DNA from 3 places in the Ureibacillus suwonensis genome. Region 2 is predicted to be linked to each of the others. Evidence: riboswitches for the same ligand, from Rfam matches in the RefSeq annotation. Region 2 holds a riboswitch; each other region holds the start of a gene.
The links. A riboswitch is a leader RNA that binds a small molecule or an ion and turns the genes downstream of it on or off. The one in region 2 is predicted to bind thiamine pyrophosphate.
Positions count from the first base shown of each region.

Region 1: it holds a riboswitch for thiamine pyrophosphate, as region 2 does, so the genes downstream of both, thiM (hydroxyethylthiazole kinase) here and thiT (energy-coupled thiamine transporter ThiT) in region 2, are expected to answer to the same signal.
Region 3: it holds a riboswitch for thiamine pyrophosphate, as region 2 does, so the genes downstream of both, ACFPOH_RS04065 (LuxE/PaaK family acyltransferase) here and thiT (energy-coupled thiamine transporter ThiT) in region 2, are expected to answer to the same signal.

Region 1 covers NZ_JBHSNQ010000009.1:129,748-133,026, reverse strand. Annotated here, with positions in the region: gene thiE (thiamine phosphate synthase) at 1-41, opposite strand, end outside; gene thiD (bifunctional hydroxymethylpyrimidine kinase/phosphomethylpyrimidine kinase) at 34-849, opposite strand; gene thiM (hydroxyethylthiazole kinase) at 849-1,598, opposite strand; TPP riboswitch at 1,683-1,784, opposite strand; TPP riboswitch at 1,850-1,951, opposite strand; gene ACFPOH_RS00945 (reverse transcriptase-like protein) at 2,049-2,702, opposite strand; gene ACFPOH_RS00940 (hypothetical protein) at 2,927-3,279, shown strand, end outside.
Region 2 covers NZ_JBHSNQ010000078.1:25,368-28,646, forward strand. Annotated here, with positions in the region: gene ACFPOH_RS09285 (SMC family ATPase) at 1-1,336, shown strand, start outside; TPP riboswitch at 1,401-1,506, shown strand; gene thiT (energy-coupled thiamine transporter ThiT) at 1,594-2,157, shown strand; gene ACFPOH_RS09295 (hypothetical protein) at 2,253-2,540, opposite strand; gene ACFPOH_RS09300 (acyltransferase family protein) at 2,541-3,224, opposite strand.
Region 3 covers NZ_JBHSNQ010000040.1:44,547-47,825, reverse strand. Annotated here, with positions in the region: gene ACFPOH_RS04070 (acyl-CoA reductase) at 1-291, opposite strand, end outside; gene ACFPOH_RS04065 (LuxE/PaaK family acyltransferase) at 288-1,376, opposite strand; TPP riboswitch at 1,430-1,541, opposite strand; partial or broken gene ACFPOH_RS04060 (MarR family winged helix-turn-helix transcriptional regulator) at 1,710-2,163, shown strand; gene paiA (spermidine/spermine N(1)-acetyltransferase) at 2,184-2,705, shown strand.

The sequences.
Region 1 (3,279 bases), on a different contig from region 2:
GTTCCCATAATGAAATAAACCGCCAACTCTTTTCTATTCAATGATTTCCACCTCCGCTTCATATCCCAACCGATGGGCAAAGTGATTCGTCGGTCCATGGCCATGGCCGATATTGAGCGGATTTTCGATAGCCCCTTGGACAAATTTTTTCGCTTCAATAATGGCTTCCTTCAAAGACAGCCCTCTTCCCAAATGGGCGGTAATGGCTGCCGAAAAAGTGCATCCTGTCCCATGGGTATGTTTCGTATTGATTCTTTTTGATCTCATTTTGAATGAAGACCCGTCTTTGAAAAACACCGTATCAACCGCGGATGGCCCGTCCAAATGCCCCCCTTTCATGACGACGCAATCAACTCCAAGCTGCAAAATCTTCTCCGCCGCTTCCCGGATCTCTTCCGCAGTATGAATGTTCATGCCGGTGATGGTTTCCGCTTCCGGGATGTTTGGGGTGACAATGTTCGCAATCGGCAGCAATTCCTTTTTCATGGCCCGCACGGCATCTTCTTGCAGCAACGCTTGTCCGCCCTTCGCAATCATAACCGGATCGACAACGATTTGAACTTCTTGATCCCTCAAGCTTTTCGCGATTCTTTGAATAATATCCGCAGAAAACAACATTCCCGTTTTCAAGGCTTTTACATCAAAATCTTCGAAAACCGCCTTCATTTGAAGTTCGACAAAATCAGGAGTTGTTGGATAAATCCCTTCCACACCCAACGTATTTTGGGCCGTCAATGCCGTAATGACGGATGTGCCAAAAACCTTCAGCTCCTGGAATGTTTTCAAATCCGCCTGAATGCCGGCGCCTCCACCGCTGTCCGAGCCTGCAATCGTCATAACGATATTCATTATAATTCACCTCTTGAAATTTGATGTAGACCGTTTATGATTTCCACTTGGAATGAACCAAGGTATTTTTCTTTCGAAGCAAATTCGGCCACTTTTTTATAATCGGCCAACACGTTCCGGATATTTTCGAGTCTGTCCCCTTCCAAACATAATGCTCCCGCGCAAATGGCGCTCAATAAACAGCCCGTCCCCGTCACCTGCGTCATCCACTCATGGCCGCCGCGGACAAAAAGAATCCATTCCCCATCCGTTACAACATCTTCTTTTCCTGAAACCGCAACCATTGTTCCAAATTTCTTGGCCGTATCCTTTGCCACAAGGACAATATCCATCTCCCCTTCTCCGCTGTCCACACCTTTTGCCTGCCAATCGATTCCGGCGATTGCAGCCAATTCACCGGCATTGCAACGGATTAAATCAAACTTGATTTCTCTCAACAGATTTTCAGACACTTCTTTACGATATTTCGTGGCACCTGCCCCCACCGGATCCAATACAACAGGAATATTCAATTCATTCGCTTTTTTTCCGGCTAAAAACATGGCTTCCACTGAATTTTTATTCAATGTGCCAATATTGATTAACAATGCATCGGAAATCGATGTCATATCTTCAACATCCAATGGCTCATCCGACATGACAGGTGAAGCGCCAATGGCAAGCAAGCCGTTTGCTGTAAAATTTGTCACCACGGTATTGGTAATGCAATGAATCAATGGATTCTTTTGTCTGATTTTGTATAAGCTCATTTGTTTTCTCCTTTCAATCCGGATTAATCTTTTGAAACTTAAAAATGCTCTTTTGCACGGCGCAAAAGAGCATTGAAAAGACTGCAAGTATCTTCAATTGCTCCCTACGGCAGTGCTAACTGCATCAGGTTCAAAGGGTTAGGTGTTTCCACCTTCTCAGGCACCAGGCCACCCCTGCAATTTCCAAAATTCCCTATGTAATTAAAAAGCTCTCCAGTAATTGGAGAGCAAAAAATTCACAATATCCATCTATGAATTCATGGATTGCTCCCTACGGCAGTACTGGCTGCATCAAGTTCAAAGGGTTAGGTGTTTTCACCTTCTCAGGCACTCGGCCACCCCTGCAAAAAAACATAATAATTCTGTTGTTTCCTACATTATACCATATGGATTTTTCAATTTTACATGATTTTATAAAACTAACAAACTTGGTTATTTCGATTCATTTATTCATTGCAGTTCGATTTTCCCGTCTATTTCGATATCATCCAAAGCTTGGTTTGCCAACCGGTCCGCTTCTTCATTTTCTTTTCGGGAAACCGGTTCAAATTCGGGTTTGATGCCAAGCCGGTTCAAAGATTCATCAATTCGATCCGCCCAATTCATCAACTCTTTTTCATAAACCGGCCATTCACCGCTCATTTGATTGATCACCACTTGCGAATCGCCGATAAATCGGACCGTTTGGTGATGGACGCCAAGAGACTCCAATTCTTGGACAGAAAAATGAAGCGCTGCGTATTCCGCTTCATTATTGGAAGAAAGACCATTCAAAGTCAAATTTTTCCGCAACCGATATTTCTTTCCGTTTTGCTCAAAATAAATGACACAACCCAACCCGGATATGCGGCTTTCAAGATTAAATCCGCCATCAAAATAAACCGTCACATTCGAAGGTTCCGTTTCCATCTCTTTTATATATTTTTTTATTTCTTTCAATGTCCAAGTCGAATCATGTTCATCCAAAAAAAGAATGTTTTTTGTTCTTCCGGTTTTCATCAGCTCTTCCGCGACGGAAAGGGCGTGGGCTGGAGGCATTTCTTCCGAACGAAAAACCGTTTCCACACCCTTGTGGTGATACGTCCATTCGATTGTGATTTTCAAAAAGACCCCTTCCTTTTCCCTATTTTCTACAATAGTATTTTCAATTGGACGACAAAGATACGAAATATCCTTTCCCCGCCTTCATATGTTCACCAACGAGTTATTGACATTCTTCGACTTAGATATAAAATGAAAGTAGGAATTTGTATATAATTGTAACCCTTTTTCTATATTAATAGGAAATTTCGTTTATTTTTTTTTACAAGATATTAGGAGATGATATTTTGGCTAATGAAATGGAAAAAAAGAGATTGGGATGGTTTAAAAATCCTTTATCGAATCAGAGTGAGATGGAACAACGGGAAGAATCTCCCGAAATGGTTGTAGAAGATTTGCCTGCAGAAAATGAAAAAGTGGAAGAACAAGAAACGGTTCAACCGATTAAAGCTGAAGAAGAGTCTTTCATTTTTTCAAGGGATCAGCAAGACAAAGTGGCAATGGATGTCATTGTTTCAATTGAAAATATCATTAAAGACCGCCAATTGCTTTCCTATAAATATAATGCGCTGGTAGAACAATTGGAAAATGCGAACCAAATCATCAATCGCCTAAAGCGCGATCAATTGAAAAAAGATCA
Region 2 (3,279 bases):
CTTGAATGCGCCGATGGTTGAAGAATCGCATTTTATCAATCAATTGCAGACCATTCATAACAAGGTAAAAGAAGTGGAAAAACAAAAAGAAGTACTCTCCTCCGGCAGAAAACGGCTAAAAAGGCTGCAGGAAGAAAAAGAACAGGTTGGGAAGCTTCAAAAGGAAAGTGCGCAAAGATACAATGAAGTACATGAAAAATATACGAAGGAAAAAACAATACTTGAGCAGCAAAAAAAATCCATTCCTGAAGAATTGAAGGATCTTTCACAATTGAAAGCTGCATTGCAAGAAGCCAGCCGTCTAAAAGGGCAGTTAAAAGAATCTTGGGAGCGGGCGCAAATGGCATACCAGGAAGCGGGTAAACAAACCGCGGCGGTGGAAGAGGCATTTAAACAAACAATGGAACAAGTCGGACATATACAAAGAAAAGTTCAAAGGGTGAAAGAAGAGTTTCTTTCCGCCCTTAAGGAAGCGAACTTTGCTTCAACGGAAGAATTTTTGCAGGCCCGGCTTTCGCCGCAAAAAATGGAATCATTGCAAAAGCAATATGACGATTATTCGAAAGAGCTTCATTCATTGGAAATGCAAGTGAGGGAAGGGGAAGAAAAGCTGAAAGGCAAAGAAAAGATGGACTTGACCGAAGCGGAAAACGAGTTGGGAGAGCTTCAGTCCAATTATGAAAAAGCCCTGGATGCTTTAAATCATTCCAAAGCTTGCGAAAAGCATTGCATTGACTTTGCGGAAAAGCTCGAAGGAATCGCAAACGATATTTTCCGGATGGAGGAAAAATCCAATCAAATCATCGAGCTTTACAATTTGCTCCGCGGCCAAAACAGCAAAAAAATATCCTTTGAACGCTATGTGCAAATGGGCTATTTGGAGCTCATTACCGAAGCAAGCAACCTGCGCCTGAAAAACTTATCAAACGGCCAATATTATTTGCAAGTTTCCGACAGGGTTGAATCATACGGAAGAGCGAGCGGTTTAGGGTTGGATGTCTATGACACGTATACAGGACAAGCGAGGGATGTAAAAACATTATCCGGAGGGGAAAAATTCAATGCATCTTTAAGCCTGGCATTGGGTATGGCGGATGTGATCCAAAGCTATCAAGGAAATGTCAATATTGAAACAATGTTCATTGATGAAGGATTCGGCTCCCTTGATGAAGAATCCTTAATGAAAGCAATCGACACGCTCATTGAACTTCAAAAATCCGGCCGGATGATCGGAGTCATTTCCCATGTGGAGGAATTAAAATCGGCAATGCCAGCTGTGTTGCAAGTGGAAAAACAAAAAGAAGGATACAGCAAAACAACAATTCTATTAAAATAAACCATGAAGTTGAAATATTTATAGAATTTGATAAAATGGCATTGTTCCCAACAGAATATTTTAGGTGTACCACAAGGGGTGCTGATGAAGTCAGCTGAGAGTGTGCCGTATGCACTAACCCTTCGAACCTGTAAGTTAGTACTTGCGTAGGGATGTGGGATAGAAACCGAAACAAATGCGTCTCGGATCTGTCCGGACGCTTTTTCTTTTCTATCCTTCTCTCGCGTTTTAATAACGAAGAGAAAGGAGTATGCGGAATGAGAAATCAAAAACTGTTATGGATGATTGAAATTGCCATTTTTGCGGCTATCGGTTATGTGTTGGACCAATTAAAATTTTCGATTTGGGCCCAGGGCGGATCCATCAGTTTAGTGATGCTGCCAATTATTTTGATTGCGATTCGTTGGGGACTATCTGCAGGGCTTGTTACGGGTTTGCTGATAGGGCTGTTGAACATGACGATTAATCCGTTTATCGTCCATTGGGCGCAAGCAATCCTGGATTATATCTTTGCTTTCACGTTTGTGGGATTTGCCGCAATTGTTCGGAAACCGGTGTTGGCCGGCGTATTGCAAAATAACAAAAAGAAAATTGCATTATATGTTGTGATCGGTACGGTTGTCGGAGGATTGTTGCGCTTTATTTGCCATACAATTGCCGGAGCGATTTTCTTCAAAGAATACGCAGGCGATCAAAATGCCTGGATTTATTCCATCGTATATAACGGTTCCTATATGCTTCCTGCCATCATCATAACGGCTATTGTGGCGGCATTCATTTTTACAGCAAGCCCAAGACTCATAAAAAAAGAAAATGAATAACGGTTACATGCCGATTTGAAAAGCGTTCTGAACAATAAAAAAAAGCGGATTGAGAACACCGGAAGGTTCCCAATCCGTTTTTCTTTGCCGTCCGTTTATCGAATTTTCCCTACAATCCATTTTCCAAATGGGAGATAGGAGATGGTTTTGGAAACAATAATCGATACAAGAACCGCAAAAATGATCATTCCCAAAACGGCCAAATAGCCATTGGGTAGAAATCCCACGAAATACTTGGCCGTCAATGAGAGAACATTCCAATGGATCAGATAAATCATGAATGCATATTTGCTTATGATGCGAATGATTCTATAAGATGGAATGAGTTGTCCATAAGCCAAAACCGCACTTGTCATTCCGACGACAAACGGAACCAAATCCATTCAGCGGGAATGGATTTCCACCATTCCAAACTTATAACCATACCAAATATATAGCGCGGATAGAGCCGTAAATAGTAAAGTGAATATACGATATTTTATTAACAACGGTTGAATTTTTTCGTAATTTGAACCAATGAAATATGCCATTGCAAAATATATGTACCAACCCGTTCCATAAAGTTTTTCATACATGTGGTTTTCCTGGAAGAAAGGATAGGGCGTCCCAAAAAGCCGATGCTGCAAAAAATAAATGATGATGCATATTGGCAACACGACAAAGGATGGCCATTTCCATTTGACCATCATCCAAAACAGCAAATATAACTGAAAAATGACCAATACAAACCAGCCGACAAATTCTCCATAAATCACATTGTTCCAAAAGGATCGCCAAAGAAGGCCATGCCGATACTGTAATTCAATCACAACGGCATCGATGAAAGCCCAAAAAACAAAAGGCAGCAAAATGAATTGAATCCGGCTCGGCCAAAAGGAGCCTGGCAACTGGTCTTTATATTTTGCGGAAAGGATGATGACAGAAAGCATGATAAATGTCGGAGTAGCATAACATAATAGGATCCGAACATAATGGATCATTACAGAATTCTCAGTCAGTCCTTGTTCCATGTTATAAAATGTAGTCGAATGCAGGAGCAATACGGATAAACATGCAACAACCCTCAGTAAGTCCCATTATTTGATTCTCAATGCCAAAACTCCTAATCAAATTTTTCTTTGT
Region 3 (3,279 bases), on a different contig from region 2:
TACCTCCTCATCATAGCCGGTGACAATCGGAAGCAACTTTTCCGCCTGCTGTCGATAAGATGAACTGCGTTCCAAAAATTGTTCCGTTACATAACCGATGATGTCCACTACTGTTGATACCGACAGTGATTTTAAGATTTCCGCACTTTCTCTTTTCACCGTGTCAATGACCCTCTGCATTTGCTCTAATGTAAGGAGAGGCAGTTCCACTTCTAAATCCTGAAACTTCAGGATTTTCTTATCAAATTTCGTTTCTCCGATATTTGGAATATATCCAGCTGTTATTCTCATTTTGCTGTTCCTTTCGCCAATTGAATAAACTCTTCTACCGCTAGCGAGCATCCCCTTACCTCGGCACCTTGAACTCTACCGAACAGATAAAATCCTTCATCAACCGCCATTCCTACATCCTCAGTAGCAACCGCCATTACGGAATTAAAGTTCGCTAAATCATAATGAACTAAAACACCACGTTCTCCTTCTGGAACCTCTTCACCTGTTAACGGATTGATGACTCTCGTACGAATCCAACTAGGTCCAGTTTTTATAGATGGAACGACCTCATTGCCATCATCATAAAATTGCGTGCTTAGCTCTGTTATGCCGTACATATTAATACAATTGCTTCTATCTACACCGAAATATCTTTCAAGCAACTGATAAAATTCATTTAAATCTAATTCCTTTGATTTATTTTTATAACCACCAGTATCAAGAATTTTGCTTCCCTTCGGCAGATTAAACGTTTTTCCTAAACGCTCCAATTCCTCAAACAAATGAACAAAACTGAAACTTGCTCCGAGCAAAGCAAATGGTTCTCCTGTTTTTTCGGCATGTTCCAACTCACTGATGATTTTTTGAATATGTACGCCGTTCTCTTTTAATAAATAGCAGCTGTCCTCTGTGCCAAACTCTTTCATGACAAGAGCTAAATAATGGGCTAAGGATGAGTGCGGCATTTTCTCTTCAGTTGGAAACAAAATTCCCATGCGGATGCGATTTGTTTCTTTCATAAACCGTTCTTTAAAGTTGATAATCATGGAAAGTTCTCTGATTTCGAGAGTGGAATGAAAGTGTTTGCCTTGTTTTCCTTGGGTTGTTCCGCTTGTCATAAAGACTCTAACCGCTGCCTCTGGATCTGAACATGTCAATGGAACCTCTTTAAAGGCACTCATCGGCACATAAGGAATGTCTCGCCAATTTTTCACAAGCCGCGGTGTCTTTCCTTTTTGGCGGCAAAATGTTTGATAGGGGAGATTATGTTTGTATTGATAATTAAAAATATGTAAAGCCAAGCTATTAAACTCTTCTTCTGAAGCTTGATTCTTTTTGATAAATTGAGAAAGTTCCTCTATGATTTCTCGTTGCTGAGTCATCGGTTTTCACCCTTTCCGCAAAATAAAATGCACTCTGCCTAAGCAAAGTGCATAATTCGACTTACTACACTCCCTGCGCTGGCATTACCCAAATCAGGTTCAAACGGTCAACGACGGATTAGTCGTACTCTCAGCCTGCTTCCGCAAGCCCCCGGTTAATATATTCAATTTCAATATAAAGTCTACTTATTCTTATGAAAGATTGCAAATTCTTTTGAATTATCACCCTAAAATTATGTAGATATTCAATTATTTTTTTGTTGCAAATGCAACAAAGTTTGATTAAAATGAATTAAAAATATTGCATTTGCAATAAAAATGAAGGAGTTCATTATGAAAGAAGTTCTTCGTGAAATTGGGATGATAGCACGAGCACTAGATTCAATCAGTAATATCGAGTTTAAAGAATATGACTTAACAAAAGGTCAGTATTTGTACCTTGTACGAATATGTGAGAACCCAGGAATTATTCAAGAAAAGTTGGCTGAAATGATCAAAGTGGATCGGACAACTGCATCACGCGCAATAAAAAAACTAGAAATGAACGGATTTGTTGAAAAGCGAGAGGATCCACAAAATAAAAAAAATTAAGAAACTCTATGCGACCGAGAAAGGCAATAATGTTTATCCGTTTTTAATAAGAGAACATGATCATTCTAACGCTGTAGCTTTACAAGGATTATCTGAAGTAGAAGTGGAAACATTATTCAATCTTTTGCAGCGGGTAAGAAAAAATGTTGAAAAAGATTGGGAATACGTTAAGAAGGGAAACAAACGAAATTATTGATATGAGGAGAGATGTTCACTATGACAATCAAAATAAAAACATGTACCCTTGAAGATTTGCACACATTACAAGAAGTGGGCATTGAAACGTTTTATTACACATTTAAAGATCAAAATTCACCTGAAAATATGAAAGTATATTTAGAAAAGGCATTTAATATAAAACAATTAGAGAAAGAGCTATCCAATATTCATTCACAATTTTTCTTTGTCTATTACCAAAATGAATTGGCGGGTTACTTAAAAGTCAATAGTGATGATGCTCAGACGGAAAAAATGGGCGATGAATTCCTTGAAATTGAAAGAATTTATATTCGAGAGAAATTTCAGAAGCATGGACTTGGAAAAGCCTTGCTAAATAAAGCGATTGAAGTTGCAAAGGAATGGAATAAAAAGAAAATTTGGCTTGGGGTTTGGGAAAAGAACGAAAATGCAATTGGCTTTTATAAGAAAATGGGATTTGTTCAAAAAGGATTTCACTCCTTTTATATGGGGGATGAAGAACAAACGGACTTGATCATTATTAAAACATTGGAAGATTGATTAGCATGTATATACTGAAATATTGGCATATAAATTTCATTTCTTATGATTCTATATTTCATGATTCAGTTAATAAACTTTCGCATTCGTCAAACAAATCATATTTATCATTAGGTTCGAACACATAGACTGTCCCCAATAGTTCCATTTGACAATTTGATTCAGGACCAATATACTGTTTTTGTATTCATCATTAAAGGAGGATTATTAAAAAAGTGACACACTCAATGAGACTACGTTTCCCAACTTTGAACTAATGAATTGAATATGTTCAAAGGCTCTGCTTGTGAACGGCAGAGTAAATGGGAGTAGTCTGTCCTTTTTTAATAATCTTCATTTTTCATTTTTGAACCACATTTTTGTAATATCACTATTTATGGTTGATATTAATTAATGGGTTAATAACGTCATTTCCGAAGGCAGATTATTTCTGCCTTTTTTCTATTATTAAGGAATTTCACTTTCTTTCGATAGATTTGTACTACACCTAAGTACAAGTCCTTTTTTGATGCCTATCTTGTCAATATGTTATTCCAAACGAATGAGGGCGGATCTTCTTCCATTTGCTCTAAAT